DNA from 3 places in the Enterobacter sp. C3_dUdeg genome. Region 3 is predicted to be linked to each of the others. Evidence: riboswitches for the same ligand, from Rfam matches in the RefSeq annotation. Region 3 holds a riboswitch; each other region holds the start of a gene.
The links. A riboswitch is a leader RNA that binds a small molecule or an ion and turns the genes downstream of it on or off. The one in region 3 is predicted to bind thiamine pyrophosphate.

Region 1 (10,695 bases), on a different contig from region 3:
CAAAGTTCACCGCTTTGTAGCCGCCGTTATTCTCGGCCATTTTCTGCTTCACGATATCCGCGCCGATGGTCGCCGCCAGGTGGTTCGCCTGCCCGGTCAGGTCGGCCGACACGTGGTAATCCACGCCGTCTTTCTTGAACGCGTTGTTGCGCAGATATGCCCACAGTACGGTGACCATGCCCAGCTCGTGCGCGCGCTCAAACGCCGCGGAGATCTCTTCAATCTGACGGCGGGACTGTTCGGAGCCGAAGTAAATCGTCGCCCCTACCGCCACCGCGCCCATGTTGAACGCCTGCTCGACGCTGGCGTAGAGGGTCTGGTCATATTCGGTTGGATAGCTAAGGGTTTCGTTGTGGTTCAGCTTCACAAGGAACGGAATGCGGTGGGCATAGCGACGCGAAACCGAGGCCAGCACGCCGTAGGTAGAGGCCACGCAGTTACAGCCCGCTTCAATCGCCAGCTCAACAATGTTCTTCGGATCGAAGTAGAGCGGGTTCGCCGCAAAAGAGGCGCCCGCAGAGTGCTCTACGCCCTGGTCCACCGGCAGAATAGAGAGATACCCGGTGCCGCCGAGCCGCCCGGTGTTGTAAAGCGTCTGCATATTTCGCAGGACCGCAGGCGGACGGTTGTTATCGATCATCACGCGGTCAACGTAGTCATGACCAGGCAGATACAGCTGGTCGGCTGGAATGGTCATACAACGATGCTGTAAAAGGCTGTCGGCGTCTTTGCCAAGCAACTGCGCAATATCAGTCATGTGATACTCCCGTAAGTCCGACGTCGTGTCGGTGTGTGTTTATCCAGTCCCATCTTTTATGGGCAGACTAAGCCTGGTACCGACTTAACAGATTTTCCACTCTTTGCTTTTTTTTTCAGCACAATCTGCTGGCTCGATTCGTGTACAACAAAACTGTTACATTGATCAAACAATCGCCACAAAGGTATTTAAAAGGTATTATTGAGTGGTATGTTAAAGGCGTACCCTCTCTGACATGCAGGATTAAAAAATGAAAACGAAAGTCCAACTGTCATTCATGATGTTTGTTGAATGGTTTATCTGGGGCGCGTGGTTTGTGCCGCTGTGGCTGTGGCTGAGCAAAAGCGGTTTTACCGCCGGGGAAATCGGCTGGTCTTACGCCTGTACCGCTATTGCCGCGATCCTCTCCCCGATTCTGGTCGGCTCGCTGACGGACCGCTTCTTCGCCGCGCAGAAAGTGCTGTCAGTGCTGATGTTCGCCGGAGCCATTCTGATGTACTTAGCCGCGCAGCAAACCCAGTTCAGCACCTTCTTCCCGCTGCTGCTGGTTTACTCCCTGACCTATATGCCGACCATCGCGCTGACCAACAGTATCGCCTTTGCCAACGTGGACGACGTTGAGGCCGATTTCCCGCGCATCCGCGTGATGGGTACCATCGGCTGGATCGCCTCCGGGCTGGCGTGCGGTTTCCTGCCGCAGATGCTGGGCTACAGCGATATTTCCGACACCAACATCCCGCTGCTGATGACGGCAGCCAGCTCCGCCCTGCTCGGCGTGTTTGCCCTGTTCCTGCCGAATACGCCGCCGAAAAGTACCGGCAAGCTGGATTTCAAAGTGATGCTCGGGCTGGACGCGCTGATCCTGCTGCGCGACAGAAACTTCCTGGTGTTCTTCTTCTGCTCGTTCCTGTTCGCCATGCCGCTGGCCTTCTATTACATCTTCGCCAACGGCTATCTCACCGAAGTGGGGATGAAAAACGCCACCGGCTGGATGACGCTCGGCCAGTTCTCCGAAATCTTCTTTATGCTCGCCCTGCCGTTCTTTACCAAACGCTTTGGTATTAAGAAGGTCTTACTGCTGGGCCTGATTACCGCCGCCATCCGCTACGGGTTCTTTGTTTACGGCGGAGCGGAACAGTACTTCACCTACGCCCTGCTGTTCCTCGGCATTCTGCTGCACGGCGTGAGCTACGACTTCTATTACGTCACCGCGTACATCTACGTGGACAAAAAAGCGCCGGTGCACATGCGCACCGCCGCGCAGGGCCTGATTACGCTGTGCTGTCAGGGCTTTGGGAGCCTGCTGGGTTACCGCCTGGGCGGCGTGATGATGGAAAAAATGTTCGCATACAAAGAGCCTGTGAATGGGCTGACCTTCAACTGGGCCGGAATGTGGACGTTTGGTGCAATCATGATTGCCGTGATTGCCGTGCTGTTTATGCTGTTTTTCCGCGAATCGGATAAAGAGATCGCCGCCATTGCGGTGGTTGATGGCGATGCCGCGCTGACACAAGGGGAAGTTAAATGAAACAAGAACGTGTTCTCGGTGCCCTTTACGGGCAGGCGTTAGGGGATGCGATGGGCATGCCGTCGGAGCTGTGGCCGAGAAAGCGCGTCAAGGCGCACTTCGGCTGGATCGACCGCTTTTTACCCGGCCCGGCAGAGAATAATGCGGCCTGCTATTTCAAACAGGCAGAGTTCACCGACGATACCTCAATGGCGCTGTGCCTGGCGGACGCGCTCATCGAGTGCGACGGGGAGATTAACGCGGACGTTATCGGCAAGCATATTCTGCGCTGGGCGCTCGATTTCGACGCGTTTAATAAGAACGTGCTCGGCCCGACCTCAAAAATCGCGCTTAACGCGATTCGCGACGGCAAGCCGGTTAGCGAACTGGACAACAACGGCGTGACTAACGGGGCAGCGATGCGCGCCTCCCCGCTGGGCTGCCTGCTCCCGGCCACGCGTCTGGAACACTTTGTTGAGCAGGTGGCGCTGGCCTCCAGCCCGACCCATAAATCCGACCTCGCCATTGCCGGCGCGGTGGTGATTGCCTGGGCGGTTTCCCGCGCTATCGACGGCGAAAGCTGGCAGAACATCGTCGATGCGCTACCAGGGATCGCCCGCTATGCCCAGGAGGCGAAAACCACCACTTTCAGCGCGTCGCTCGCGGCACGTATTGAGCTCGCGCTGAAAACCGTGCGGGAATCCAACGGGATTGAGTCCGCCAGCGAGCAGGTGTACCAGCTCGTGGGGGCCGGAACCAGCACCATTGAGTCCGTTCCGGCGGCCATTGCGATGGTCGAACTGGCGGGAACCGACCCAAACCGCTGCGCCATTTTATGCGCCAACCTAGGCGGTGATACAGACACCATTGGCGCGATGGCGACGGCCATCTGCGGCGCGCTCCACGGCGTCCAGGCCATTGACCCGGCGCTGAAGGCCGAGCTCGACGCCGTTAACCGGCTCGATTTCGGCCACTATTGCGCGAAACTGCTGCACTACCGGGAGCAAAGGGAGGGCGTATGAATTCGTTTGCCCAACGTCTCGACACCCTGCACGCCGCGCGGCCGGTAACGGTGCTGGGCGCGGCGGTGATTGACGTCATCGCCGACGCCTACGCCCTGCCCTGGCGCGGGTGCGATATCGAGCTCAAACAACAGGGCGTGAATATCGGCGGCTGTGCGCTGAACATTGCGATTGCCCTGAAGCGGCTCGGCATTGCGTCGCAAAACGCCCTGCCCGTCGGCCACGGCGTCTGGGCGGATATTATCCGCAACGCGATGGCGAAGCAGGATCTGCACAGCGCCATTGAGGCCGAAACCGGCGACAACGGCTGGTGCCTGGCGCTGGTGGAGCCAGACGGCGAGCGCACCTTTATGTCCTTTAGCGGCGTGGAGAACCAGTGGCAGCAGCGCTGGCTTGAAGTGCTTAACATCCCGTCGAACAGCCTGGTCTATTTATCCGGCTATCAGCTGGCCTCGCCGTGCGGCGAGCTGCTGACTCGCTGGCTGGAGGGATTACAGGACGTGACGGCCTTTATCGATTTCGGCCCCCGCATCGCGGATATTCCCGACGCTCTGATGGCGCGGATTATGGCCTGCAGGCCGATCGTGTCGCTTAATCGTCAGGAAGCAGAGATCGCAGCCGAACGACTGGGCGTAGCGGCTGACAACCTGGGTGCGGAGTGGCAGCAGCGCTTCGGCGCCGCGCTGATTGTGCGTCATGATAAAGACGGTGCCGCGTGGTATGACGGCGACGATGCGGGCGTTGTTCCGGCGTTCCCGGCGACGGTTGTGGACACCATTGGCGCTGGCGACAGCCACGCGGGCGGCACGCTTGCCGGGCTGGCGGCGGGATGGTCACTGGCAGACGCCGTTCTGCTGGGAAATGCCGTGGCGTCCTGGGTGGTCAGCCACCGCGGCGGGGACTGCGCCCCGACTCGCGACGAATTATTCCTCGCACACAAAGACGTATAGATCGCTGCGGCAGTAGCTGATGCTGTACTCAATCGGCCGGTGCTGTTGGTCAAGCGCAACCTGCTTGATCACCAGCACCGGTATTTTTTCGTCCATCTTAATGTGCGCCTGAAACTCGCTGTCCGGCATGCGGGCGCTAACCCGTGAACGGGTGCGCTGCGGGAAAATATTCTGACTGCGGAAGTAGTCATACAGCGAAATGCCAATCGCATCCGGATCGGGAATGAGCCCGACCGGCACCCAGGACTCTTCAATCGACACAGCATCGTCATCCACATAGCGAATGCGCTTGAGCAAAAAGACCTCGCTGTCCGGAGGGACCGACAGATGGTTTGCGACCTCTTCCGGGCATTTCACCACCCGCTTGTTGACCCATAGCGTATTAGGCTTTTGGCCGCGCAGCACTACCTGCTGGGAAAAACCGCGCGCCTCTTTCAGCGAATATTCAAAGATATTGTTGATTTGCGTGCCGTAGCCACGAGAGCGCGTAACTACGCCCTCTTCCTCCAGCGCCTGCATCGCCTTTCGTACGGTGATGCGCGACACCCCGGTTAACTGGCTCAGATCGCGCTCGCCGGGCAAAATATTCCCGTGCTCCAGCACCCCGCTGCGCACCGCGTTTTTTACCGTTTCGGCAAATTTCAGGTACAGCGGCGTGTTGTCAGGCGCGGCGATCCGTTCATTCAGTTGAGCGATTAACCGGGTATGCGCTTGTTCCATCTCTGTTTTCTCAGGCGTGGTGTTTCTTGCCAGTATACTGGGTTACCACCATGCATGAAAATGATGAACCGGCCCAATACCGTGACCCACTTCCAGAGTATCGGCTTTTGCCAGCGCCGCCGAGAGCCAGGTTTTCGCTTCGCACACCGTATCGGCCCAGCCTTCATGGCGCGGGCGCAGCGCCGCCAGCGCGGCGGAGAGCGTGCAGCCCGTGCCGTGGGTGTTTTTGGTCTGCACGCGCGGCGCGGTAAAGCGTACTTCGCCGTCGCGGGTAAAGAGCCAGTCCGGGCTTTCAGCGTCATCCAGATGACCGCCCTTCATCAGCACCGCCCCGCAGCCCATCGCCAGCAGCGCGTTTCCCTGCGCTTTCATCTCGCGTTCAGTTTGCGCATGCGATGTGCCTAACAGCGCGGCGGCTTCCGGCAGATTGGGCGTAATGAGCGCCACCTGCGGTAACAGCTTATTGCGCAGCGTCTCCACGGCGGAGGCGGAGAGCAGCGGATCGCCGCTTTTTGCCAGCATGACGGTATCCAGCACCACGTTTTGCACCTGATAGCGCTTAAGCCGCTCGGCCACCGCTTCCACAATGTCCGTCTCGGCCAGCATGCCGATCTTGGTGGTATCGATGCGGACGTCGCTGAACACCGAATCCAGCTGTGCGGCAACAAAATCCGGCTCAATACGGTAGACCGACTGCACGCCGCGCGTGTTTTGCGCCACCAGCGCGGTAATGACCGAGCAGCCGTACGCGCCAAGGGCCGAGAAGGTTTTGAGATCGGCCTGGATACCCGCGCCGCCGCTGGGATCGGTGCCGGCAATGGTCAGGGCGTTAATCCGCTTCATGCCTGCTCCTCCAGCGTATAGAGCGCATCCAGAAACGCGCTGGCAAAACTGCCAGGCCCACGTGACTGCGCAACGGCCACCGTTCCGGCCCGCTTCATCCATCCGCAGGCGGCAGCGACGTTATCCATCCGGTCGCCCGGCAGCGAGCAGCTCGCCGCCACAACGGCAGAAAGCGCGCATCCCGTTCCCACTACGCGCGTCATCAACGGATCGCCGCCCGTTACCGTGCGGGTGCGTTGCCCGTCAGTGATGTAATCCACCTCACCGGTGACGACCACAACGGCATTGGTCTGGCGCGCCAGCGCCTGCGCAGCAGGCACCGCGCTGGCTGCGGTATCGGTTGTATCGACGCCGCGCCCGCCCGCGCTCATTCCGGCAAGGGCCAGAATCTCGGAGGCATTGCCGCGAATGGCGGCCGGTTTCAGGGCAAGGATTTGATGGCAAAAACGGGTGCGGAACGTCAGGGCGCCCGCAGCAACCGGGTCCAGCGTCCAGGGCTTGCCTGCCGCCACCGCACTTTCTATTGCCCGACGCATCGACTGGGCGCGCGGCGAGGTCAGCGTGCCAACGTTAATCAGCAGCGCATCGGCGATGCCGGCAAACTGTTCAGCCTCTTCGGCCTCAATCACCATCGCGGGTGATGCGCCAAGCGCCAGCAAAACGTTGGCCGTGAAGGTCTGTACGACATCGTTGGTCATACAGTGGGTCAGTGGAGAACGGGTTCGGAAGTGGTGTAAAACGTGTAAATCGAGCAGGTCAGGCTGCATGGGTTCGCTCCTGCCTTGCGTGAAGAAGCGATGACCGGGAAGGCATCTGACTTCCCTACGCTGGCATTATCCAGATCAGGTAATACGGGTATTTCTCAGCCTTCACAAGGAAGGGCACCCCGAGTCAAAATACTTTTAAAACAGCGAGTTATGAAACTCATTAACGTTATGTAGTGTAACCGCGGCCCCAGGCCAGGCGCAAGAAGTTTCGATTTATCACGCCGTTGTCACCGCGGAAATCTCCAGGCGCTCTTTCCCGTCATTTGCCTATATTTATTACGCTTTAGTTAATTCTGGTTCAGTAATTGTTAATACGTTATTGAAAAACTTTATTACGTACTTTTGCTGAGACTATTATTTTTATTTTTTATTACACGCTCATTCCGCTTTTATAAGATAGATAAACTTCTTTCGCATGAAAGAATAAGAAAGTATTAATTTATTTAACTCTATTAAACATTTGTACTTTGATCAATAGCTTAACGCTTCCCTTGATTTATCGCATAATCCATAAGTTAATGTATACATTAAATAAACCTCCTCGATACCGCACCCTGCCCTTTCATTTATTCATATCATTTATGATTTAGATCAAAATCATCGATTTGGGTTTAATCGATAGTTTATTCACGCCACTAAAAAAGGTCCGAGCATTGAATATCCTGTATTGAGATATGGAAATACAGATATCCACATACCACTAAAGCCAAAACTGTTCTGCTTAATTTTGTTTTTTAATACGTTAATGATGTGAGTCCTTCGAATGAAACTTTTCAATAAATCTGTTATTTCTGTTTTTATATTTGGGGTGGTCGCCGGTAGCGCCATGAATATTACCAACGCTGCTGCTGCCGTTTGGGATGACGCATCAATCACAGATATTGTGAATGACCATCAAGACCAAATTACGCAAAACAGGGCCGATAGTATTGCTCGCGATCTCTCAACTGAAAATCGCTTAACGCAGGTGGATAGCGACCTTCAATCCACTAAATTAGGTGTTTTGGTTATTGAGCAAGCCACAAATGACGCTTACCAAAAAGCCTTGCTTGCTGGCGCGCTTGCAGATACCGCCAATCAAAAAAGCGATGCGGCTTTACAGGGCGTTATGACGAACGGCACAGAAATTATCAATATGGGAAACGTTAACAAAGTGCAAGATAACCGTCTTGATAGCCTGGAAAATGCCCCTAAACCCACTAACGGCGTAGATGGCAAAGATGGCGTGACGACCACCGTGACGCACATGCAGGTAGACGCAGCAACACAAACTAAAGTGGCTAATAATACCCAGGCAGTTACCGCCACCGCACAGGATCTGCTGGCAACGAAACAGACGTTACAGGCAATGAATAACAATACCAACCAGCAATTTAAATCACTGCACGATGAAGTAGATAATAATAAGAAGCAAGCTAATGCCGGTATTTCAGGTGCCATGGCGATGGCTGGATTACCGCAGGTACAAACGAATCAGCATGTTATGTTCTCTGCTGGCGGAGCCACATTCAATAGTGAAAGCGCCCTAGCCGTTGGGGCATCCGTTAACTTTAGTTCACATGTGATCGCGAAAGTGAGCTTCTCTGATGATACCGCCAATAATATGGGAGCGTCAGTTGGCGTCGGAATGGGCTTTTAACGAAATAGAACTTAAGCATTATTAACCGGCGCCATTACGTTAATAACCTGCTTGCCTCCGGCAAGAATAGCGATGACAGAAAAAACATGCTCAGACATATCATTATTTCAGCGACCCTGTATCTGATGCTCATTGGCGTCGGTATTTGGATCGGCATGATGTACGTCTCCTATTATCTGTGCGTTTTATAAGGTGAACAAAAGTTTAGCCATGAAAACTCAATTAATATGGATTGCACTGATGTTGACGGTAGCGACAACACCGGCTCATGCAATTAACGCGCACTATCGCGCTCAATTAGAGAGTTCAGGATGTACTGAGATGAACGCGAATGACGGCTCTTGTGATATCCACAAAACAAAAGCCCAAAATGCGGCGCAGCACGCAACAGCTGCGGGCCACGACCCTTTGCGTGAAACCACTTTTACATCGGATGCGGTTAACGCCACGATTTCAAATGGCTTTTTTAACGCCACCATTAACGGCAAAAAGGCCACCGTTCAGCGTCTGAATGCTCATTTCTATGAGATTCACGGTAATGGTTTTGTTATATCGCTAAGCCTTAATGAGAACGGCATTACGGCGGCGTCCTGGAATAAGACGACGGGGCGTAACCACGGCATTTTGCAGGTGTCGCAGAAATAAAGCGAACAAGGAGGCAGTCTGCCTCCTTTTCGGTCAGCGAATGGCACGATTTGTCACACTCTTTTTTATGAATTTACAGTCAGGGCAGAACACACGTAACAGTCTGTTTTTCTTTACCATAAAGTGCAATTTTCTTTCTTAAAAACGGGATATCCTCTCCCCTGAGCGCCATGTCACAAAACAGTAAACAAATTAACCATTGAGCCCCGTGGCAAAAGGCTCTATATTGGCGGCGTTTTTTTCAGGCCCCCATCTGTTTTTTAACTTTTTATTCAATCGTGGCTCATAACGAAGCGGCGGTTGTAGGAGTGATATGATGACGGATAAAGTCCGTATTGACACCGTAGATGCCCACAAAAGCAACGAAACCTATCTGGCCCGTCAGGCCGAGTTTGAATCTAACGTCAGGAGTTATCCGCGCAAACTGCCTTTAGCCATCACTAAAGCAGAAGGCGTGTGGATCACCGATGCAGATAATAAAGAATACCTTGACTGTTTAGCAGGCGCAGGGACCCTTGCGCTTGGCCATAACCATCCTGATGTGCTGAAAAGCATCCAAAATGTCATTACCAGCGGCTTGCCGTTACATACCCTGGATCTGACTACGCCTCTGAAAGACGCGTTTTCTGAATACCTGCTCTCTCTGCTGCCTGGCCAGGGCAAAGAGTACTGCCTGCAGTTCACCGGCCCATCCGGTGCTGACGCCGTTGAAGCGGCGCTGAAGCTGGCGAAAAAAGTGACCGGTCGTAGCGGTATCATCAGCTTCTCTGGTGGTTACCACGGTATGACCCACGGCGCGCTGTCCGTGACCGGCAACCTGTCTCCGAAAGAAGCGGTTGACGGTATGATGCCAGAAGTGCAGTTCATGCCTTACCCGCACGAGTACCGTTGCCCGCTGGGTATCGGTGGTGAAGCGGGCGTGAAAGCGCTGACGTACTACTTCGATAACCTGATCAACGACGTTGAAAGCGGCGTGCGTAAACCTGCTGCGGTGATTCTGGAAGCCGTTCAGGGCGAAGGCGGCGTGAACCCGGCTCCGGCTGAGTGGCTGCAGCGCATCCGTAAAGTGACTCAGGAACACGGCATTCTGCTGATCCTCGACGAAGTTCAGGCTGGCTTTGCCCGTACCGGTAAATTCTTCGCCTTCGAACACGCAGGCATTGAGCCAGACATTATCGTGATGTCTAAAGCCGTAGGTGGCGGTCTGCCGCTGGCCGTGCTCGGTATCAAAAAGCAGTTCGACGCATGGGCGCCAGGCCACCACACCGGTACCTTCCGCGGCAATCAGCTGGCGATGGCAACCGGTCTGACGACGCTGAAAATCCTGAAAGATCAGAACATCGCGGGCAAAGTTGCCGCTCAGGGCGAATGGCTGAAAGGCCAGCTGAAAGAGATGGCGAAACGCTATCCTGTTATCGGCCACGTGCGCGGTCTGGGCATGATGATCGGTATTGAGATCGTTAAGCCACACGAAGCCGCTGACCACATGGGCTGCTTCCCGGGCGACGGCGAGCTGTCTGCACTGATTCAGAAGAAGTGCTTCGAAGCCGGTCTGATTCTGGAGCGCGGCGGCCGTAACGGTATCGTTCTGCGTCTGCTGCCGTCACTGCTGATCAGCGACGAAGAGCTGAAAATCTTCCTGGATAAATTTGAGCAGGCACTGCTTGCTGCGGGCGTTCGCCCGGCGTAACCGGAGTTATTGATTACGATGTCTGATTCAAACCCAATTTTGTTCTCCTCTGCGCAGAGCATTGAAGCTTACCAGCAGGCGATCGAACAAAGCACTCAGGCTGTGATGCAGTGGCTGAAACAGCCTGAGATGTACCAGGGCAAAACGGTCGCAGA
Region 2 (10,695 bases), on a different contig from region 3:
CCAGCTGGTCCAGCGGCCAGCCGAGCACGCGACCAAACCAGGCGTAGATATCGCCAAACGCGGACTGACCGGCTTCAAGACCGATGAAGTCCGGCACCACGCTGCCGTCAACCTGGCCGCAGATGCCTTTCACCGCCCGGTCGCCGACGGTGGCTTTATCTGCCGTCAGGATGTCGCAGGTGGAGGTCCCGATGACTTTGACCAGCGTGTTTGGCTGTGCGCCCGCGCCCACGGCGCCCATATGGCAGTCAAAGGCGCCGCCGGAGATGGCCACGTTCTGCGGCAGGCCGAGGCGCGTCGCCCACTCTTCGCAGAGGGTGCCGACGGGAATATCGGCGGTAAAGGTGTCGGTAAACAGCGGGTACGTCAGGCTCTTGTTGAGGATCGGGTCGAGCTCATCGAAGAACGCGGCCGGAGGCAGGCCGCCCCAGCTTTCGTGCCACAGGGATTTATGCCCGGCGCTGCAGCGGCCGCGGCGGATATCCTGCGGGCGGGTGGTGCCGGAGAGCAGGGCAGGCACCCAGTCGCACAGCTCAACCCATGACGCCGCAGCCTGCGCAACGGCTGCGTCGGCACGGGTGACGTGGAGGATCTTGGCCCAGAACCATTCGCTGGAATAAATCCCGCCGATGTAGCGCGAGTAGTCTGTCTTGCCCGGCTGATGGCACAGGCGCGTAATGGCTTCAGCCTCTTCTACGGCGGTGTGGTCTTTCCACAGCACGAACATGGCGTTCGGGTTGTCGGCAAACTCCGGGCGCAGCGCCAGCACGCGGCCTTCGGCATCCACCGGGGCAGGCGTGGAGCCGGTGCTGTCGACGCCAATTCCGACAATCTCAGCCCGCTGGGCGTCAGTCAGTTCGGCAAGGACGGTTTTGATCGCCGCTTCCATCGACTCGATATAGTCACGCGGGTGGTGACGGAACTGGTTGTTCGGCGCATCACAGTAGCGCCCCTCTTGCCAGCGCGGGTACCACTCAACGCTGGTTGCTATCTCCTGGCCGGACGTACAGTCCACTGCCAGCGCGCGAACCGAATCGCTACCAAAATCGAGGCCAATCGCAATTGCCATGGTGTTGCTCCATCGAAAAAACAGGTATGGAAGAACATTAGAGACTGGGGAAAAAAGTCGTCAGGCAGGATCCGCTAATCTTATGGACTAAATTGCTGTTACAACGGAAAGTGTGACGCCGTGCAAATATTCAATGTGGACATTTCTGCCGCACTTATAGACACTTTTGTTACTGGTTATCTGCCTGCTCTGGCGGAGAAATCAGGGGGAAAGGCTGAAACATGGCGGACGTAAAAGCGGCGTGATGCTTTTTGGATCTTTTCGCGGGCCATTTTAAAGCTGCTTTTAGTGATATGGACAATTGGTTTCCTTCAGGACCCTTGGGAGAACTGAATCTATGGCCGAAACGCAAAACGATCCCCTGCTGCCGGGATACTCGTTTAACGCGCACCTTGTGGCGGGACTGACCCCTATCGAGGCTGAGGGATACCTCGACTTTTACGTCGATCGACCGCTCGGCATGAAAGGGTATATCCTCAACCTGACCGTGCGAGGGGAAGGGATCATCAAGAACGGTGACCAGCAGTTTGTCTGCCGCCCCGGCGATATCCTGCTGTTCCCGCCGGGGGAGATCCACCACTATGGCCGTCATCCGGATGCCAAAGAGTGGTATCACCAGTGGGTCTATTTCCGTCCGCGCGCCTACTGGCAGGAGTGGCTTTCGTGGCCCGCCATTTTTGCGCATACCGGTTTTTATCGCCCGGATGAGGTTCATCTGGGGCAGTTTCGCGAGCTTTTTGCGCAGATTATCGAAGCGGGACAGGCCGGTGGTCGCTACGCCGAACTGCTGGCGATTAACCTGCTTGAACAGCTGCTGCTGCGACGGATGGAGGCGATTAACGAGTCGCTTAATCCCCCGCTGGACAACCGCGTGCGCGACGCCTGCCAGTACATCAGCGACCACCTGGCCGATAGCCAGTTTGATATCGCCAGCGTTGCTCAGCACGTCTGCCTGTCGCCGTCGCGGCTGTCGCATCTGTTCCGCCAGCAGCTGGGCGTCAGCGTATTGAGCTGGCGCGAGGATCAGCGCATCAGTCAGGCAAAGCTGCTGCTCAGCACCACCCGGATGCCGATTGCCACCGTCGGACGCAACGTGGGCTTTGAGGATCAGCTCTATTTCTCCCGGGTATTTAAAAAATGCACCGGCGCCAGCCCGAGCGAATTCCGCGCGGGATGTGAATAAACGGTAAAAAAAGATAAACAAACAGGTGAATGCAGAAAGCAACCTGTAAACTATTCAGACAATTGTTGCCTTGACGCGGTGCGGGGCGCTAAGCAGAATCGCTGATTCGTTTTCTGACCGGAATAGTTATGCAGGCATTGCTGGAACACTTTATTACCCAGTCCGTTATGTACTCGCTCATCGCCGTGGCGCTGGTGGCGTTTCTGGAATCGCTGGCGCTGGTTGGGCTGATCCTGCCCGGCACCGTGATGATGGCAGGGCTTGGGGCGCTGATTGGCAGCGGCGAGGTTAATTTCTGGCAGGCGTGGCTGGCCGGGATTATCGGCTGCCTGCTCGGCGACTGGATCTCCTTCTGGCTGGGCTGGCGCTTTAAGAAGCCGCTGCACCGCTGGTCGTTCATGAAAAAGAACAAAGCCTTGCTGGATAAAACCGAGCATGCGCTGCATCAGCACAGCATGTTTACCATCCTCGTCGGCCGCTTTGTCGGGCCAACGCGTCCGCTGGTGCCGATGGTGGCGGGGATGCTGGATCTGCCCGTCGCGAAATTCGTGGTGCCGAACATTATCGGCTGCGTCTTCTGGCCGCCGTTCTACTTCCTGCCGGGGATCCTGGCCGGCGCGGCCATCGATATCCCCGACGGTATGCAAAGCGGTGAGTTTAAGTGGCTGCTGCTGGGCACGGCTGTGCTGCTGTGGCTGGCGGCATGGCTCTGCTGGCGACTGTGGCGCAGTGGGAAAGCCAGCGTCGATCGCCTGACGCGCTATCTTCCGCGCACTCGCCTGCTCTGGCTGGCCCCGCTGACGCTGGGCGTGGCTGTGGTAGCCCTGGTTGCGCTGATTCGTCACCCGCTGATGCCGGTATATGGCGAAATTCTGCTGAAGGTGGTGAGCCGTTAAGGTTTATTCCCTCTCCCCGTGGGAGAGGGCCAGGGTGAGGGCATCAGACCGCACGAATGCCCAACAGTGAAGACGCCCCCGTCTTACCGCTCAGCAGTTCTTCTGTTTTTCCATCCCACAAAATACGCCCTTCGGCAATCACCACCGATCGCGGCGCGATGCGGGCGGCATCCTCAATACTGTGTGAAACCATCAGCATCGTCAGCTGCTGGCGCTGGCAGACGTCCTGCACCAGGGCGAGCATCTCCAGGCGCAGCGCGGGATCGAGCGCCGAGAACGGCTCATCCAGCAGCAGGATCGGCTGCTCGCGCACCAGGCATCGCGCCAGCGCCACGCGCTGACGCTGGCCGCCGGAAAGCTCACCCGGCAGCCTGTCGATGAACTCGTTGATCCCCATCTGGGCGGCAATGATCTCCAGCTTCTGGCGCTGGGCATCGTTCAGCCTGAGTCCCGGATGCATCCCCAGCGCGATGTTTTGCCGCACCGTCAGATGGGTAAACAGGTTGTTTTCCTGAAACAGCATTGAGACCGGACGTTTCGCGGGCGGCGTGTGGGTATGATCTTGATTGTTAATGACGATCGCGCCGCTTGCCGGCTGCAGAAAACCCGCAATCAGATTAAGCAGCGTGCTTTTTCCCGCGCCGCTTGGGCCAAGCACGGCGATCATCTCCCCCTGGCGCACGGAGAGCGTGAAGCGCATCGGCAGATGCTGGTAAAGCCAGGTTACATCAGTCAGTTTTAACATCACGCCCCGGAAGTTTTTCGATAACGGTAAATAAGGCAAAGCACAGCAGCAGCAGTAACAGCGCGGTGACCGCGCCGTCCTGACTGCGGTAAGAGCCGATTTGCTGATAGAGCCAGTATGGCAGCGTGCGGAAATCGTCATTGCCGAAAAGCGCCACCACGCCAAAATCCCCAATCGACAGCACGCAGGCAAACGCCAGCGCCTGCGCCAGCGGACGTTTCAGCGCGCGGAGTTCCACCACCTTCAGCCGCTGCCAGCCCTGCATGCCCAGCGACTGGCACAGCAAACCGTAGCGGCTGTTGACGTCGCGCATCGGGTTTTCCAGCACTTTGAGCGCGTAAGGAATGGCCATCAGGGCGTTGGTGAAAATCACAATGCCGTCGGCCCTTTCCGGCAGGCCGATGGTGCTGTTGAACAGTAAAAAGAAGCCCGTCGCCAGTACGATGCCCGGCATCGCCAGAATCAGCATCCCTGTCAGCTCCAGCGTCTGCCCGGCCTTTTGGGCCTGCCGGGCATAGAGTTCACGGCTGCTCCACAGCAGCATCATGGTTAGCACGACGCACAGTAACCCTGCCGCCAGCGCGATACGCAGCGAGGTCCATGTCGCCTGCCAGAGGACGGGCTGTTGCAGGACGGAGATGAGATTGAGGTTCAGTCCGTCAACGATAACGGCCATTAGCGGCGGCAGCAGAAGCAGGAGCGCCAGCGCGATCAGGATAAAATCGGTAACGCGGCTGTGCAGGCTGTCCTGCGGATCGCGCCAGCCGGTTATTTGATTACTGCCAGCAGGAATGGCTTTACTCAGCCGCTGGCTCAGCAGCACCAGCACAAGGCAGCACGCCATCTGCACCATCGCCAGCAGCGCGGCGCGACCGGGATCGTAGTCGTAACTCAGCGCCTGGTAAATCGCCAGCTCAATGGTGGTGGCCTGCGGCCCGCCGCCGAGCGACAGCACGGTGGCAAAGCTGGCAAAGCAGAGCATAAAGATTAACGCCGCGACGGGCGGGAGCTGGCGGCGCAGCCATGGCCATTCGACAAAGCGGAAGAACGACACGCCGCGCATGCCGAGCTGGGCGGCAATCTGGCGCTGCTCGCCGGGAATGTTCTCCAGCGCCTGCAAAAAGAGGCGCGTTGCCATCGGCATATTGAAAAACACGTGTGCGAGCAGAATGCCCTGCAGTCCGTAAGGAGAGAATGACCATTCCAGACCAAGCTGGCCGAACAGCGAAGCCAGCCAGCCCTGACGACCGTAAACGCTGAGGATCCCAAATACCGCCACCAGCACGGGCAGGATCAGCGTCATGGCGCACAGGCGCAGCAGTGCCAGCCTGCCGGGAAAACGGCGCCGATACAGGGCGCGCGCCAGAAAAATAGCCGGGAGCACCGACAGCAGGGCTGAGAGCGACGCCTGCCAGAAGGAGAAACGGATAACGTGCCAGAGGTAGCTGTCGTGCCAGAGGGCGAGCAGGTCGCTCTCTGGCGCGTTGAACCACAGTGCAAGAAAAGCCCCCAGGCTGACCGCCACCATCACTGTGGCGGCGAGCAGCCCGGGAAGTAACCAGCCGGGAATCAACGGCTGACGGCGCGTTGCCATTCACTTACCCATGCTGCACGCTGCGCGGCGACCTGCTGCGGCGTAAACTCCAGCGAGGTTTTTGGTTTGGTCAGCTGCTCGAAACCTGCGGGCAGCGCAACGTTCGTGACCGGATACATCCAGTTGCCTGCGGGAATCGCATTCTGGAACGCCGGTGAAACCATAAATTTCAGGAACTTCTCGGCCAGCTCCGGCTGCTTGCTGGCGGCGGTACGCGCGGCGACTTCCACCTGCAGATAGTGCCCTTCAGCAAAATCAGCGGCAGCATAGTTATCTTTCTTCTCGGCGATGATGTGGTAGGCCGGAGAGGTGGTGTAGCTCAGCACCAGATCGCTTTCACCTTTCAGGAACAGGCCATAGGCTTCGCTCCAGCCTTTGGTGACGGTGACGGTTTTGGCGGCCAGTTTCTGCCACGCCTCCGGCGCTTTATCCCCGTAAACCTTTTGCATCCACAGCAGCAGGCCCAGGCCTGGCGTACTGGTGCGCGGATCTTCATAAATCACGCGCCATTTCTGGTCACTCTCAACCAGCTCTTTCAGGCTCTTCGGCGGGTTTTTCAGCTTATTTTTGTCGTAAACAAAAGCAAAGTAGCCATAGTCGAACGGAACAAAGGTGTCGTTTTTCCAGCCGCCCGGCACGTTAACGGCCTCTGCCGCTACGCCGCTTTTGGCAAACAGTTTGGTTTGCGAGGCGGCTTCCAGCAGGTTGTTATCCAGCCCGAGCACCACGTCGGCCTTGCTGTTTTTCCCTTCCATGCGCAGACGGTTGAGCAGTGATACGCCATCTTCCAGCGCCACGAACTTCAGCTCGCAGTTACAGTCAGCTTCGAAGGCTTTTTTAACCACCGGGCCAGGGCCCCAGTCGGCAGAGAAGGAGTCATAGGTGTAGACCGTCAGGACGGGCTTCGCAAAAGCAGGCAGCGCAAACAGCGCCAGCAGGGGGAGAACTTTTTTTAACACTTTGCACCTCAAGGTTGAGTGGCAAAGGATTTTGAGAGACAGCCTCAAATCCCTTCGCCGGCGTTATCCGGATCAGGTTCGACGGGTATTATCTCAGCGCACATCTGTGATGCAGCACCCCGTTGAGAACGGCGCTATTGTAATGATTTGGTGAATATTACGAAAGCGTTATGGCTCCGGCGGCGCAAACCAGGCGGATTTAAAATCAAACCAGCCCAGGGTGTTCATCCGCAGGCCGCGCATGCTGCGCTGGCCCTGGATCATCAGCCAGTGGTGAATCAACGGTACGATCGCCTGCTCGGCCAGCAGCTGCTGGCACCACGCTGCAAGATTCATTTCGCCCGCGCGCCACAGGGCGGCATCCTGCTGCCAGTCACGGTCGATGCAGTGCTGGATCAGCGGGACTTCATACAGATGCGAGAAAAGGGAAAAATCGAGCGGCAGGGTAAAGTTGGCGCTGTTGAGCCAGATATCACTGGCGATCTCCCCCTGATGCCATTCGTCATAGTCCACTTCCCTGACCTCTAACGTGACCCCCTCGGCTGCCAGCAGCCGGGTCATGATTCTGGCGATAAAACGATGCTCCACGTGTTCGCGGTAGTAGGTCAGGGTGATGGACTCCAGCCCTGCGGGTTTGTCGCAGTGCACCGGGCGGGCGTGGTGCCAGCGCGGAAGCAGGCCGTACGCCGGGAACCAGTATGTCTGGTACTGCTCTTCCGCATGGTAAATCAGATTGGAAGGGGACAAAACGTGGCTAACCCACTTGCGGACGGCCTGGTTTGCCCCACGGTGGGTGCGGCGGTCAAACAGGAGATAGTAACACCCTTCCTCGAGGCGACTCTCCACGGCTTTTTCTCCCGTGGTGGGGCCTTCCAGCGTCAGCCCGCAGCTCAGGTCTTCATTGAGATCCGGTAATACCCAGACGTTCACTTCGTCGATCAGCGCCCGATAGCCAAAGTAGTCGTCGAACGCGCGGATTTTCAGCTGATTGCTGTTATTGCGGGACACGGAGTAGGGCCCGGTGCCAATCGGCAGGCTGGCAAAATTGTTCATTGATTCCCACTCGCCGGGCAAAATCATCGACGGCACGTAGCCCAGCAGCCAGGGAAGCCACTTATCCTGCTGCGACAGCTCAATATCCAGCGTCCAGGCCGTGGGCGAGTGGATGCGGGAGATATGCGAGTAGAGCGGTAGCCTGCGGGCACGTTCCAGGGAGGCGATGACGTCGTGCATTTCCAGCTCGCGGCCGTGGTGAAAGTGGATGCCGGGGCGTAAAAAGAAGCGCCAGTGGCGCGGGGAAAGTTGCTGCCAGTGATGAGCGATATCCGCCTCCAGTTCCCCGTTTTCCTCATTTATCCGCGTCAGGCCGCTGAAGATTTGCCGGGCCATATGCGTTTCTGAGCGGCGTAAGGCCGTGCCGGGCAACAGATTTTTCATCGGACGGTAATAGAGCACTCGCAGAATGTGGCGGCCCTGACGAAAGCTGCGCCCGAGATGGGAAACCAGCATCTGGCGCACGGCGGCTTTGTCGCCCACCAGCTGTACCAGCTGATCGATGCGGTCCTGCTCGAGCAGATCTTCCGCGCGCTGCTGCTGCAGCGCCAGCCCGGTATAGAGGAAGGTCAGCCGCGAACGTTTGCCGCGTCCCGCCTCCGCTTCCCAGCTTAACCAGCCCTGCTGCTGCATGGTGTTGAGCAGCGTGCGCATATGGCGGCGGGAGCAGCTAAGCAGGTCAGCCAGCTCGTTGAGCGTAGTCTCCTGCGATTGCCCCTCGCAGCACTGCCAGAGGCGGATAAACTGTTGTTGCAGACGACCGGAAGGCATAAAAGGGGAACTCCTGACAAAAAACCAGCAATTTATTTATCCCTATATTAGGCCAATAATTCTCCCCGATGAAGCGAGGAGGTAAATTATGAAGAGGTCTACCGCACGTCAGTTCTATCAGCAGTACTTTTCAGCGACAAAAGGATCGTCCTGGCTGGCCCGCCGGTGTGCAGAGCAACGGCTGAAAACGTTAGAAGAATTGATGCAGTGGGACGTTACAACACCGACCTCTTCCCGCTAACTCGCCTCGATCATGTGTGACTGAGTATTGGTGCTTATCACCCGCCAGCAAAAAGTTTTTGCTGGCTTTTTTCGTTTACTATTCACCCAATTTCGATTCGCTTTCACAAGGACTTGCGCATGCTCTGGTTGATGACGATGGGGCGACGCCTGAACGGCGTGTATGCCGCTTTTATGCTGGTGGCCTTTATGATGGGCGTGGCGGGGGCGCTGCAGGCACCGACGCTGAGCCTGTTTCTCAGCCGCGAGGTGGGGGCGCAGCCGTTTTGGGTCGGCCTGTTTTACACCGTTAACGCCATTGCCGGGATCCTGGTCAGCCTCGCGCTGGCGAAACGATCGGACAGCCAGGGCGATCGCCGCAGGCTGATCCTCTTTTGCTGCGCCATGGCCGTGGGAAACGCGCTGCTCTTTGCCTTCAACCGTCATTATCTGACGCTCATTACCTGCGGCGTGCTGCTGGCTTCACTGGCGAACACCGCCATGCCGCAGCTGTTCGCGCTGGCCCGTGAATATGCGGATAACTCGGCGCGTGAAGTGGTGATGTTCAGCTCGGTGATGCGCGCCCAGCTTTCGCTGGCGTGGGTCATTGGTCCGCCGCTGGCCTTCATGCTGGCGTTGAACTACGGCTTTACCACCATGTTTTCCATCGCCGCCGGGATTTTTGTCATCAGCCTGGCGCTGATTGCCTTCGCGCTGCCGTCCGTGGCGCGCGTCGAACAGACGACGGATAAACCTGTCACCGAGGTGAGCGGCTGGCAGGACAAAAACGTCCGCATGCTGTTTATTGCCTCCACGCTGATGTGGACCTGCAACACCATGTACATCATCGATATGCCGCTGTGGATCAGCAGCGATCTGGGCCTGCCGGACAAGCTCGCGGGGATCTTAATGGGAACTGCCGCCGGGCTGGAAATTCCGGCAATGATTCTGGCGGGTTACTACGTTAAGCGCTTTGGAAAGCGCAGGATGATGATTGTCGCCGTGGCGGCCGGGGTGCTGTTCTACGCGGGGCTGATCCTTTTCCATTCGCGGGAAGCGTTGCTGGTGCTGCAGCTGTTTAACGCCGTGTTTATTGGGATTGTTGCCGGGATCGGCATGCTCTGGTTTCAGGATCTCATGCCCGGTCGTGCCGGCTCGGCGACCACGCTTTTTACCAACAGCATTTCAACCGGGGTGATTCTGGCGGGCGTGATTCAGGGGGCGCTGGCGCAAAGCTACGGGCATGCGTCTGTCTACTGGATGATTGCGGCGCTATCCGTCGTGACGCTTCTGCTGACCTGCCGCGTAAAAGACGTGTGATCGGATGAACGAAACGGAGCCCGGGAACGCCGGGCTCTGTGAACCGTTTTATTCTGAATACTGATATTTACGCTGCGCGCGTAGCGTCAGGTACATATGAACGAGGCCCATGAAGCCGTGTGCCCAGAAATATGTCTCAATAAAGACCGTCAGGAATTTATGCAAATCCAAGACGGATTCCGTGACGGACGAAACCGGCCCGAGCGTGGCGTTCAGCACGAACCAGGCCGCGCCGCAGAGTGCAACGCCCAGCAGCGCCAGCACGCCCAGACCTTGCACCGTTGCTGCCATACCGCCGGCATGCGCGTCAGGAAGCTGACGCTGCGCGAGGGTGCGAATATCGTCAACAATTCCGCGAAAATCCAGCGCCAGCCAGGCGAAGTAATACTTAAATCCGCGCTGGGTTAACATCCATGCCATCATGGCAATGCCACAAAAAATTAAACCAAACCCGGAGATAACATGGATCCAGGTGACAATTCCGTTCAGCCCGGATTCGTGGAGGGCTTCACTTTCGGTGAAATTAGAATTGATAATCTGGGCGAGGACCAGTACGGCCACAAGAATGTGCAGTATGCGAAGAAAAGGTGTTTCTTTATGGGGAAGCGTATCGCGTAATGTTGGTTTCATCGCTTTTTACCTCAATAATGAGAGAGCTGATGCGATGCAGTGTGACGCAGATTAATTAACGAAACCTTAACGGTCGCTTGCGTCACACTGTATTTATGCGTTCCGGTTAGTGGGCAGGATCAATATGCGTCATCACGTTCAGCAGATTGAATTTTTGCATCACGTTATTTCTGGCATTCACGGCAATCTGATGTCCTTCTTTTACGCTTAATTCGCCGTTCACTTCAAGATGGACATCGACAAGGGCTAAATCGCC
Region 3 (10,695 bases):
AAATGCGCCGCACAGGCGTTTCTTGGCAACGCCAATGGTCGGCACATCCACCAGCAGACCAAAATGGCTGGCAACGCCTAAACGGCGCGGGTGTGAGATACCGTGTCCATCGACAAACAGCAGGTCAGGTTTTTGCGAGAGTTGCTCCCACGCTGCCAGCAGCGCGGGATATTCGCGGAAGGAGAGAAAGCCCGGAATGTACGGCATGGTGGTCGCGATACGCGCAACCTTGAACTCCACCAGCTCAAGCGAAGGGTATTTCAGTACCACCATCGCCGCTCGCGTCACTTCCCCACCCTGCTCGAATCCGACGTCTGCTCCGCCAATGTACTGCGGAGGATCCTTATCCAGACGATCCTCGCGGATCACCGATGAGGCCAGTTCGATTTGTTGAGCGCGTAGCGACGCGAGATCCATAACCACTCCTTACTTGTGATACTGGGCAGAAAGCCGATGCACCGCCTCCACAAATACGCCTGCGTGTTCTGGCGGCACATCCTGATGAATGCCGTGGCCGAGGTTAAAGACGTGGCCTTCACCCTGGCCGAAACCAGACAGTATAGTCGACACTTCTTCTTCAATGCGCGCTGGCGGCGCATAGAGCATGGACGGGTCCATATTGCCCTGCAGCGCCACTTTGTCGCCCACGCGACGACGCGCATCGGCGATATCGGTCGTCCAGTCGAGGCCCAGCGCGTCGCAGCCGGTTGCCGCCATCGCTTCCAGCCACTGGCCGCCACCTTTGGTGAACAGCGTCACCGGCACGCGGCGGCCTTCGTTTTCACGCAGCAGGCCGTCGACGATTTTGTGCATGTAGTACAGGGAGAACTGCTGATAATCGCGCCCTGTCAGCACGCCGCCCCAGGTATCGAAAATCATCACCGACTGCGCACCCGCCTTAATCTGCGCGTTCAGGTAGAGGGTGACGCTCTTCGCCAGCTTGTCGAGCAGCGCATGCAGGGCCAGCGGCTCGGCGTACATCATCTTTTTAATCATGGTAAAGGCTTTGCTGCTGCCCCCTTCCACCATATAGGTCGCCAGCGTCCACGGGCTGCCGGAGAAGCCAATCAGCGGCACTTCACCTTTCAGCTCGCGGCGAATGGTGCGCACGGCGTTCATCACGTAGCCCAGCTCGCCTTCCGGATCGGGGATCGGCAGCTTATCCACGTCGGCTTTGCTTTTGATTGGGGAGGTGAAACGCGGACCTTCACCGGTTTCGAAGTACAGGCCAAGGCCCATTGCATCCGGAATGGTCAGAATATCCGAGAAGAGGATCGCAGCATCCAGCGGGAAGCGGCGCAGCGGCTGGAGCGTCACTTCGCAGGCCAGCTCGGCATTTTTGCACAGCGACATAAAATCGCCCGCCTGCGCGCGCGTGGCTTTGTACTCCGGGAGATAGCGTCCCGCCTGGCGCATCATCCATACCGGGGTGACATCAACGGGCTGGCGCAGCAGCGCACGCAGATAACGATCGTTCTTCAGTTCGGTCATTTTTGCAGTTCCTTAAGCGTCATGGCCTCAGTGTAACACTACTCATACTCGGCCCGACACATCGCCACGGTATCTTCTATCAGCCGACGTGCCACGGTGCCCGGCGGAGGCAACAGCGGTAGATCGTCGTAGCGATACCAGTTTGCTTCCAGCAGCTCTTTCTGGTCGATAACGATCTCGCCGCTGTCGTATTCGGCCATAAATGCCGTCATCAGAGACTGCGGGAACGGCCACGGTTGGGAGGTAACGTAGCGCAGGTTCTTCACTTTGATCCCGCTCTCCTCCATCACCTCGCGCGCTACCGCCTGCTCCAGCGTTTCGCCCACCTCGACGAAGCCGGCCAGCACGGTGTGAATGCCGTTGCGATGGCGGGTATGCTGCGCCAGCAGGATGGAATCCTCCCGGCGGATAGCGACGATAATGCACGGCGCAATCTGCGGATAGTAGCGTTCGCGGCAGTGGCTGCAGAGCATCGCCCACTCGGTTTTGCTCGGACGCATGGTATGACCGCAGTAGCCGCAGTATTTATGCGAGCGGTAAAACTCAGAAAGCTGCACGCCGCGCCCCGCCAGCTGGAACAGCCCCACGTCCAGATCCAGCACCTGGCGCACCGATCCCATATCCTGGCGGCGGGGCTGTTGGATCAACCACACCGGCTCACCCTGCCACTCGCCGATCTTCAGCGCAGGCTGGCCGACGAGATCGAACGCCTCAGCTGCACCGTAGGGGATTTCCCCGGCAGGAAGCCATAATTTTTGTTCGTGACTGACGATCCACCAACCAAGATCTGATTTTTCAATAATACGATCCATATCTATTGCACTACCTTCGCTTCACTGACATGTTGTTAGCATTGTGGTTACATTCTGGATAAGCAGATTCAATCCTACATTTTGCGGAGTCGACCATGTTAAACCAGCTGCAAAGCCTGACTGAGCGCGTTAGAGGAAATAACAAACTGGTGGATCGCTGGCTACATGTACGCAAGCATCTACTCGTGGCTTATTACAATCTGGTCGGTATTAAGCCTGGCAAAGAATCGTTTATGCGACTGAATGAAAAAGCGCTGGATGATTTTTGTCAGGGCCTGGTCGACTATCTGTCCGACGGCCATTTCAATATTTATGAACGCATTATCCGCGAAATGGAAGGGACAACGCCGTATTTAGCGGCCAGCAAGCTCTATCCCCTTCTGGAAGCCAACACCCAGCAGATCATGGATTACTATGATTCCGCGCTCGAGAACGCTATCGACCACGATAACTATCTTGAGTTTCAGCAGGCGCTATCCGACCTCGGTGAAGCGCTGGAAGAGCGATTCACGCTGGAAGATAAGCTGATCGCCCTCGTGCTGGACAACGATTTGAACATCAGTAACGAAGAGAACGTCGCGCGCCCTGCTTGAGTTCTTCACCGTTAACGAGTAATTTACAACCATTCGCCCCTCTCACGAGGGGGATTTTTCTTGTCGGAGTGCCCAGCGCCTGAAAGCGCGGGCTGAGACCGTTAATTCGGGATCCGCGGAACCTGATCAGGCTAATACCTGCGAAGGGAACAAGAGTCACACTGCTGTTGTATCGCCTGAGGGCGATCCTCTCTTGCTTCATCCGTCGTCTGACAAGCCATGTCCTTCACTTTTGGAATGAGCTATGTCTACTGCAAAACTGACCCGCCGCGAACAGCGCGCACAGGCCCAACACTTCATCGACACGCTGGAAGGCACCGCTTTCCCGAACTCGAAACGCATCTACATTTCCGGCTCGCAGGCCGATATCCGCGTCCCAATGCGCGAAATTCAGCTTAGCCCGACGCTTATCGGCGGCAGCAAAGATAACCCGCAGTATGAAGACAACGAAGCCGTGCCGGTATATGACACCTCCGGTCCTTACGGCGATCCTGATGTTGCCATCAACGTCCAGCAGGGTCTGGCTAAGCTGCGCCAGCCGTGGATTGACGCGCGTAACGACTGCGAAGAGCTGAGCGTCCTGAGTTCTGCGTATACCAAAGAGCGCCTGGCCGACGACGGCCTGGACGAGCTGCGCTTTACCGGCCTGCTGACGCCAAAACGCGCTAAAGCGGGCAAATGCGTGACCCAGCTGCACTACGCGCGCCGGGGCATCGTCACGCCGGAGATGGAGTTCATCGCCATTCGCGAAAACATGGGTCGCGAGCGCATCCGTAGCGAAGTGCTGCGCTATCAGCATCCGGGTGAAGGCTTTGGCGCTCGCCTACCGGAGAACATCACGCCGGAATTTGTGCGTGACGAAGTGGCCGCAGGCCGCGCGATTATCCCTGCTAATATCAACCACCCGGAATCCGAGCCGATGATTATCGGCCGCAACTTCCTGGTGAAGGTCAACGCTAACATCGGTAACTCGGCCGTCACCTCCTCCATCGAAGAAGAGGTGGAGAAGCTGGTCTGGTCCACGCGCTGGGGCGCGGACACGGTAATGGATCTCTCCACTGGCCGCTATATTCACGAAACCCGCGAATGGATCCTGCGTAACAGCCCGGTACCGATTGGCACCGTACCGATTTATCAGGCGCTGGAAAAGGTCAACGGCATCGCCGAAGACCTTACTTGGGAAGCGTTCCGCGACACGCTGCTGGAGCAGGCCGAGCAGGGCGTGGACTACTTCACCATTCACGCGGGCGTGCTGCTGCGCTACGTGCCGATGACCGCGAAGCGTCTGACCGGCATCGTCTCGCGCGGCGGTTCCATCATGGCGAAGTGGTGCCTGTCCCATCATCAGGAAAACTTCCTCTACGAACACTTCCGCGAAATTTGCGAAATCTGCGCCGCGTACGATGTCTCTCTGTCGCTGGGCGACGGCCTGCGTCCGGGCTCTATTCGCGACGCGAACGACGAAGCGCAGTTTGCCGAGCTGCACACGCTGGGCGAACTGACCAAAATCGCCTGGGAGTATGACGTGCAGGTGATGATTGAAGGCCCGGGCCACGTGCCGATGCAGATGATCCGCCGCAACATGACCGAGGAGCTGGAGCACTGCCACGAAGCACCGTTCTATACCCTGGGGCCGTTGACCACTGATATTGCGCCGGGCTATGACCACTTCACGTCGGGCATTGGCGCGGCGATGATCGGCTGGTTCGGCTGCGCCATGCTCTGCTACGTAACGCCGAAAGAGCACCTCGGCCTGCCAAACAAAGAGGACGTGAAGCAGGGGCTGATCACCTACAAAATTGCCGCCCACGCGGCGGATCTGGCCAAAGGCCACCCGGGCGCGCAAATCCGCGATAACGCCATGTCGAAGGCGCGCTTCGAATTCCGCTGGGAAGACCAGTTCAACCTGGCGCTGGACCCGTTCACCGCCCGCGCCTATCACGACGAAACCCTGCCGCAGGAATCAGGCAAAGTCGCACATTTCTGCTCTATGTGCGGGCCGAAGTTCTGCTCGATGAAAATCAGCCAGGAGGTGCGCGACTACGCCGCCGCGCAGACCATTGAAGTGGGTATGGCGGACATGTCTGAAACCTTCCGTGCCAAAGGCGGCGAAATCTACCTCAAAAAAGAGGAGGCGTAATGTATAAGCCCGATTTCCCGCCCGTCCCCTACCGTTTAGGGCTCTATCCGGTGGTGGACAGCGTGGAGTGGATAGAGCGCCTGCTGGAGACAGGCGTTCGAACGATCCAGCTGCGCATCAAGGATAAACGCGATGACGAGGTGGAAGCCGATGTGGCTGCCGCCATCGCGCTTGGCCGTCGGCATAACGCCCGTCTGTTTATCAACGATTACTGGCGGCTGGCCGTTAAGCACCAGGCGTACGGCGTGCATCTGGGTCAGGAGGATCTGGAAACAACGGATCTGAGCGCTATCCGCGAAGCCGGGTTGCGTCTTGGCGTTTCAACGCACGATGACATGGAGATCGACGTGGCGCTGGCGGCCCGTCCCTCTTACATCGCGCTGGGTCACATCTTCCCGACGCAAACCAAGCAGATGCCCTCCGCACCGCAGGGTCTGACGCAGCTGGCGAGTCACGTTAAACGCCTTGCCGATTACCCTACCGTCGCCATTGGCGGAATCAGCCTTGAACGCGCCCCGGCGGTGCTGGAGACCGGCGTCGGCAGTATCGCCGTCGTCAGCGCCATCACCCAGGCCGCAGACTGGCGGTTCGCCACCGAACAGCTGTTACAGCTGGCAGGAGCGGGTGATGAACGATCGTGATTTTATGCGCTACAGCCGTCAGATCCTGCTGGAAGATATCGCCATCGACGGACAGCAAAAGCTGCTCGCCAGCCGGGTGCTGATTGTCGGTCTGGGCGGGCTAGGCGCGCCCGCCGCGCTTTATCTGGCTGGTGCAGGTATCGGTACGCTGGTGCTGGCCGACGACGACGAGGTTCACCTCAGCAACCTGCAGCGACAAATCCTCTTCACCACCGAGGATATCAACCAGCCAAAAGCGCAAATTACCCGGCAGCGCCTGAACCAGCTCAACCCGGATATCGCGCTGATTGCCCTGCAGGATCGGCTCAGCGGTGAAAACCTGCGCCGTGAGGTCGCCCTTGCCGACGTGGTGCTGGACTGCACGGACAACATGGCGACGCGCCAGGCGATTAACGCCGCCTGCGTGGAAAATAATACGCCGCTTATCACCGCCAGCGCGGTGGGTTTCGGCGGGCAGATGATGGTCCTGACCCCGCCGTGGTCGCAGGGCTGCTATCGCTGCCTGTGGCCGGATGATGCAGAGCCGGCGCGCAACTGCCGTACGGCGGGCATTCTTGGTCCGGTGGTCGGCGTAATGGGCACAATGCAGGCGCTGGAGGCCATCAAGCTGCTCAGCGGCATGGAGACGGAACGCAATACGCTGCGGCTGTTTGATGCCCGCTCCAGCGGCTGGCGCCATCTGGCGTTACACCGCGCCAGCCGCTGCCCGGTATGCGGAGGCCGCGATGCGCATTCTGTTTAACGATGAGCCGATGAAATGCGACGACGGGCTCACCGTTGCGGCACTGCTCGACAAGCTGCGCCAGCTCAAGCCGGGAACGGCGCTGGCGCTCAATCAACAGATCCTGCCGCGCGAGCAGTGGGAACATCAGCAGGTCAATGACGGCGACCAGATCCTGCTGTTTCAGGTTATCGCAGGGGGCTGAGATGTTACGTATTGCCGATAAAGTCTTTGATTCACATCTGTTTACCGGAACCGGAAAATTCGCCTCGCCGCAGCTGATGGTGGATGCCATTCGCGAAAGCGGCAGCCAGCTGGTGACGCTGGCGCTCAAGCGCGTGGATCTGCGCCATCACAACGATGCCATTCTGGCGCCTTTACTGGAGGCTGGCGTCACGCTGCTGCCCAACACCTCCGGTGCCAAAACGGCCGAAGAGGCGATTTTTGCCGCGCAGCTGGCCCGCGAGGCGCTCGGCACCCGCTGGCTGAAGCTGGAAATTCATCCTGACGCCCGCTGGCTGCTGCCCGACCCCATCGAAACGCTGAAAGCGGCGGAAAAGCTGGTGCAGCAAGGGTTTACCGTCCTGCCTTACTGCGGCGCCGACCCTGTTCTGTGTAAACGGCTGGAAGAGGTCGGGTGCGCCGCCGTCATGCCGCTGGGTGCCCCCATTGGCTCCAATCAGGGGCTTGAAACCCGCGCAATGCTGGAAATCATTATTGAGCAAGCTACCGTGCCGGTGGTGGTTGATGCGGGCATTGGCGTGCCCAGCCATGCCGCGCAGGCGCTGGAGATGGGCGCCGACGCGGTGCTGGTCAACACGGCCATCGCGGTTGCCGACGATCCGGTCATGATGGCGCGTGCGTTCCGCATGGCCGTAGAGGCTGGCCTGCTGGCAAGGGAATCCGGTCCCGGCTCGCGCAGTTTCCAGGCGCAGGCCACCAGCCCGCTGACCGGTTTTCTGGAGGCGATCTCATGAGCACGTTTACCGATCGCTGGCGGCAGCTTAACTGGGACGACATTGCCCTGCGCATTAACAGCAAAACGGCGGCTGACGTGGAGCGCGCGCTGCATGCCCGCCATCTGACCCGCGAGGATCTGATGGCCCTGCTCTCCCCGGCGGCCAGCGCGTACCTCGAGCCGATGGCCCAGCGAGCGCAGCGGCTCACCCGCCAGCGTTTTGGCAACACGGTGAGCTTCTACGTGCCGCTCTATCTCTCAAACCTGTGCGCCAATGACTGCACCTACTGCGGTTTTTCCATGAGCAACCGCATCAAACGTAAAACGCTCGATGAAGGTGAGATCGCCCGCGAGTGCGCGGCCATTCGTGAAATGGGCTTTGAACATCTTCTGCTGGTCACGGGCGAGCATCAGGGAAAAGTGGGAATGGACTATTTCCGTCAGCACCTTCCCGCCATTCGTCGTCAGTTTGCGTCGCTGCAGATGGAAGTACAGCCCCTGGCGCAGGAGGAGTACGCGGAGCTCAAAACCCTCGGGCTGGACGGGGTCATGGTCTACCAGGAAACCTATCACGAGGCGACGTACGCCCGGCATCACCTGAAGGGCAAGAAACAGGATTTCTTTTTCCGCCTGGAAACGCCGGACAGGCTGGGTCGCGCGGGGATCGACAAAATCGGTCTGGGCGCGCTGATCGGGCTCTCTGACAGCTGGCGGGTAGATTGTTACATGGTGGCGGAACATTTGCTGTGGCTTCAGCAGCACTACTGGCAGAGCCGTTATTCCATCTCCTTCCCGCGCCTGAGGCCTTGCGCGGGCGGGATTGAACCGGCTTCGCTGATGGATGAACGCCAGCTGGTGCAGGCCATCTGTGCGTTTCGCCTGCTCGCCCCGGAAGTGGAGTTATCACTCTCAACGCGTGAATCCCCGGCGTTTCGCGATCGCGTTATCCCGCTTGCGATTAACAACGTCAGCGCGTTTTCCAAAACGCAGCCTGGCGGCTACGCAGACGATCGCCCGGAGCTGGAGCAATTTGTGCCGCATGACGGACGACGTCCGGAAGCGGTCGCCGCAGCCCTGACGGCGCAGGGTCTTCAGCCTGTCTGGAAAGACTGGGACAGCTGGCTGGGAAGAGCCTCGCAATGACGATGAAACGCGCTGCAACACCATAAAAAATTGTCGAGGCGCGACGAAAAGGCAAAACCGGGTGGTTGTCAGCGATCGTCCGGTTTTTTATTGTCACACGGTCAGCAACGGATGCTGACCAGGGCGAAAAGCTTCTTCCTCGTTTCGCCCTGCCTCTGGTTCATTGCGCACACGGCCGCCAGCAGGTTGAATAAGTATTTTCTTAATGGTTCTTAAGATAAATCATCCCGCCAGAAATCGTGTGTCGTATAATTCACCGCTAACCGCAGGACAGCGACTATGCTGAGAGGATATCGGCAGACGAAAAGTATTCACCATCAGGAACGATGTACAGCTCATGGCACTTCACAGCAAAAAGCTCTCTTTTACCCGGCCAATCATGCTCAGCTTCGCGGGGATCCTCTGCAGTTTTGCGGTGATCGCGATCGCGGTGACGCTTTCGCAACGAAAGGATTTTCTTGAGGATTATCATAAGATAAACAGCAATTTCACGCACAACCTGGCGGTGAACTATACCGAATCTATCCTGCGTGAAAACGACTATATCCTGGGCCGTTCCGCGATGTACTTTGCCCGCGACGACAGGCTAAACGAGACGCTCAACGTCAACCCGACGCAGGGGCTGCAGATGATGATGCATTTGCAAAACCTGATGCCGACCGTGTCCTCCATCTCGCTGGCGGACACGCAGGGGCATTATCTCCGCGCGCCGGAAGTGCTCCCCACGGAGAAGAGTAAAACCTTCGATCCCCGGACGCGGCCGTGGTTTATCGCTCAGGCCGAAGCCAGTATCTTCAGCCACTATACTCGCCCGTACATGGACTATTTCACCGGCCATCCGACGGTCACACTTTATAAACCCTTGATTTCACCCGAAGGAAGACTGAAGGGAACGATCGCGTTTCATCTCGATTTGACGTCAATGGGCTTCACCCTGCGTCAGATGGTGGCGCCCGTCCAGGGAGAATTCTTCGTCGTTGAACGCGACGGCGCCGTTGTGCTTCACCCGGATACAGGCGCGCTCTTCAAACAATACGTGAGCGAAGCGCTGATGGACAAAATGACCAGCGGCGAAGGCCACCTTTACGATAAGAAAAGCAACGCCTGGTACTACTACTACTCGTTTACCAATCCGGACTGGTTTGTCATCTACCGGGTCTCTGGCGAGACGCTCACCGATATCACCCGCCACGAAACAACGATTGTTGGCTGGGGGTTTGCGCTGGCGGCCATTATCATCATCCTCTTCGGCTTATACCTCCGTCACGCCTCGCGTACCGTGCTGATGCACATTATCAATGCCATCAAAACCGGCGACGTCAGCGAAGCGCCGCGCCTGGAAGCGATGCTGAGCCACACTATCCAGTCCAATAAAGAGCGTGAGATGGCCTATGTGCGCCAGGCCACTCACGATGCGCTGACGGGCTGTAAAAACCGCCGCGCGTTCGATAGCGATATCGCGGAGCTGCTGAATGCCCAGCAGCCTTTCGCGCTGGCGCTGGTGGACATCGATAACTTCAAGTCGATTAACGACACGCTGGGCCACCTGACCGGTGATATCGTTCTGCGCAACGTGGCCCGCGAAGGGATCCAGATTATGCAGCCACATCACGTCTCGATTTACCGGTACGGTGGAGAAGAGTTCGCGGTAATCTTCCAGGCTGAGCAGATGACGTCTGCGCTCTCATTGCTGGAAGCCTGGCGTACCGCAGTTGAAAAACGCGTCTGGCGAGAAGAAAACCTGCGGGTTACATTCAGCGGCGGTCTTGGGGAGTGGCATTTTGAACCGCTGGAGCAATTTGTCGGAAGCGTTGATAGCGCCCTCTACAGCGCCAAACAGCAGGGCAAAAACCGCATCAATCGAACGTCCATCAGCTAATCCTCCCACTTTCACCCTGCCCGTTTCCACGGGCCGGGTACCCGACAATGTAAAATTGTAACCGGTTTCAGAAAATCGCCGGTTTCTTTGTGATGCCTGACACACAATCGCGGTAAACCGGTTGTTGAAGCGCTCTGCACGGGATAATTATCAATAAACACATGTAGATCGAGGCTGATTATGAAGAACATCGTTTTATGCTGTGCAGCGGGAATGTCAACCAGCATGCTGGTTCAACGTATGAAAGACGCCGCGCAGAAAAAAGGGGTTGAAGTCACCATTAAAGCCGTTCCGGTTGCGGAGTTTAAAGACAACAT

Region 1: linked by a shared signal. The riboswitch ahead of thiM (hydroxyethylthiazole kinase) and the one ahead of thiC (phosphomethylpyrimidine synthase ThiC) in region 3 are both predicted to bind thiamine pyrophosphate.
Region 2: linked by a shared signal. The riboswitch ahead of thiB (thiamine ABC transporter substrate binding subunit) and the one ahead of thiC (phosphomethylpyrimidine synthase ThiC) in region 3 are both predicted to bind thiamine pyrophosphate.

Annotation. Positions count from the first base shown of each region.
Region 1 is NZ_BAAKFX010000001.1:222,105-232,799, reverse strand. Features, by position in the region: gene fbaB (class I fructose-bisphosphate aldolase) at 1-757, opposite strand, end outside; gene AC27FC_RS01035 (nucleoside permease) at 1,008-2,285, shown strand; gene AC27FC_RS01030 (ADP-ribosylglycohydrolase family protein) at 2,282-3,286, shown strand; gene AC27FC_RS01025 (PfkB family carbohydrate kinase) at 3,283-4,236, shown strand; gene AC27FC_RS01020 (GntR family transcriptional regulator) at 4,210-4,956, opposite strand; gene thiD (bifunctional hydroxymethylpyrimidine kinase/phosphomethylpyrimidine kinase) at 4,999-5,799, opposite strand; gene thiM (hydroxyethylthiazole kinase) at 5,796-6,566, opposite strand; TPP riboswitch at 6,602-6,698, opposite strand; gene AC27FC_RS01005 (YadA C-terminal domain-containing protein) at 7,330-8,205, shown strand; gene AC27FC_RS01000 (hypothetical protein) at 8,416-8,850, shown strand; gene AC27FC_RS00995 (diaminobutyrate--2-oxoglutarate transaminase) at 9,164-10,540, shown strand; gene AC27FC_RS00990 (pyridoxal phosphate-dependent decarboxylase family protein) at 10,559-10,695, shown strand, end outside.
Region 2 is NZ_BAAKFX010000003.1:137,949-148,643, reverse strand. Features, by position in the region: gene araB (ribulokinase) at 1-1,069, opposite strand, end outside; gene araC (arabinose operon transcriptional regulator AraC) at 1,407-2,252, shown strand; gene AC27FC_RS10705 (DedA family protein) at 2,381-3,148, shown strand; gene thiQ (thiamine ABC transporter ATP-binding protein ThiQ) at 3,192-3,893, opposite strand; gene thiP (thiamine/thiamine pyrophosphate ABC transporter permease ThiP) at 3,877-5,487, opposite strand; gene thiB (thiamine ABC transporter substrate binding subunit) at 5,463-6,446, opposite strand; TPP riboswitch at 6,478-6,578, opposite strand; gene sgrR (HTH-type transcriptional regulator SgrR) at 6,615-8,270, opposite strand; gene sgrT (glucose uptake inhibitor SgrT) at 8,359-8,511, shown strand; gene AC27FC_RS10675 (sugar efflux transporter) at 8,631-9,809, shown strand; gene AC27FC_RS10670 (cytochrome b/b6 domain-containing protein) at 9,858-10,439, opposite strand; gene AC27FC_RS10665 (cation diffusion facilitator family transporter) at 10,546-10,695, opposite strand, start outside.
Region 3 is NZ_BAAKFX010000008.1:5,395-16,089, forward strand. Features, by position in the region: gene nfi (deoxyribonuclease V) at 1-417, opposite strand, end outside; gene hemE (uroporphyrinogen decarboxylase) at 427-1,491, opposite strand; gene nudC (NAD(+) diphosphatase) at 1,530-2,303, opposite strand; gene AC27FC_RS16710 (Rsd/AlgQ family anti-sigma factor) at 2,399-2,896, shown strand; TPP riboswitch at 2,951-3,062, shown strand; gene thiC (phosphomethylpyrimidine synthase ThiC) at 3,141-5,036, shown strand; gene thiE (thiamine phosphate synthase) at 5,036-5,677, shown strand; gene thiF (thiazole biosynthesis adenylyltransferase ThiF) at 5,664-6,419, shown strand; gene thiS (sulfur carrier protein ThiS) at 6,403-6,603, shown strand; gene thiG (thiazole synthase) at 6,605-7,375, shown strand; gene thiH (2-iminoacetate synthase ThiH) at 7,372-8,499, shown strand; gene AC27FC_RS16745 (sensor domain-containing diguanylate cyclase) at 8,837-10,378, shown strand; gene AC27FC_RS16750 (PTS sugar transporter subunit IIB) at 10,559-10,695, shown strand, end outside.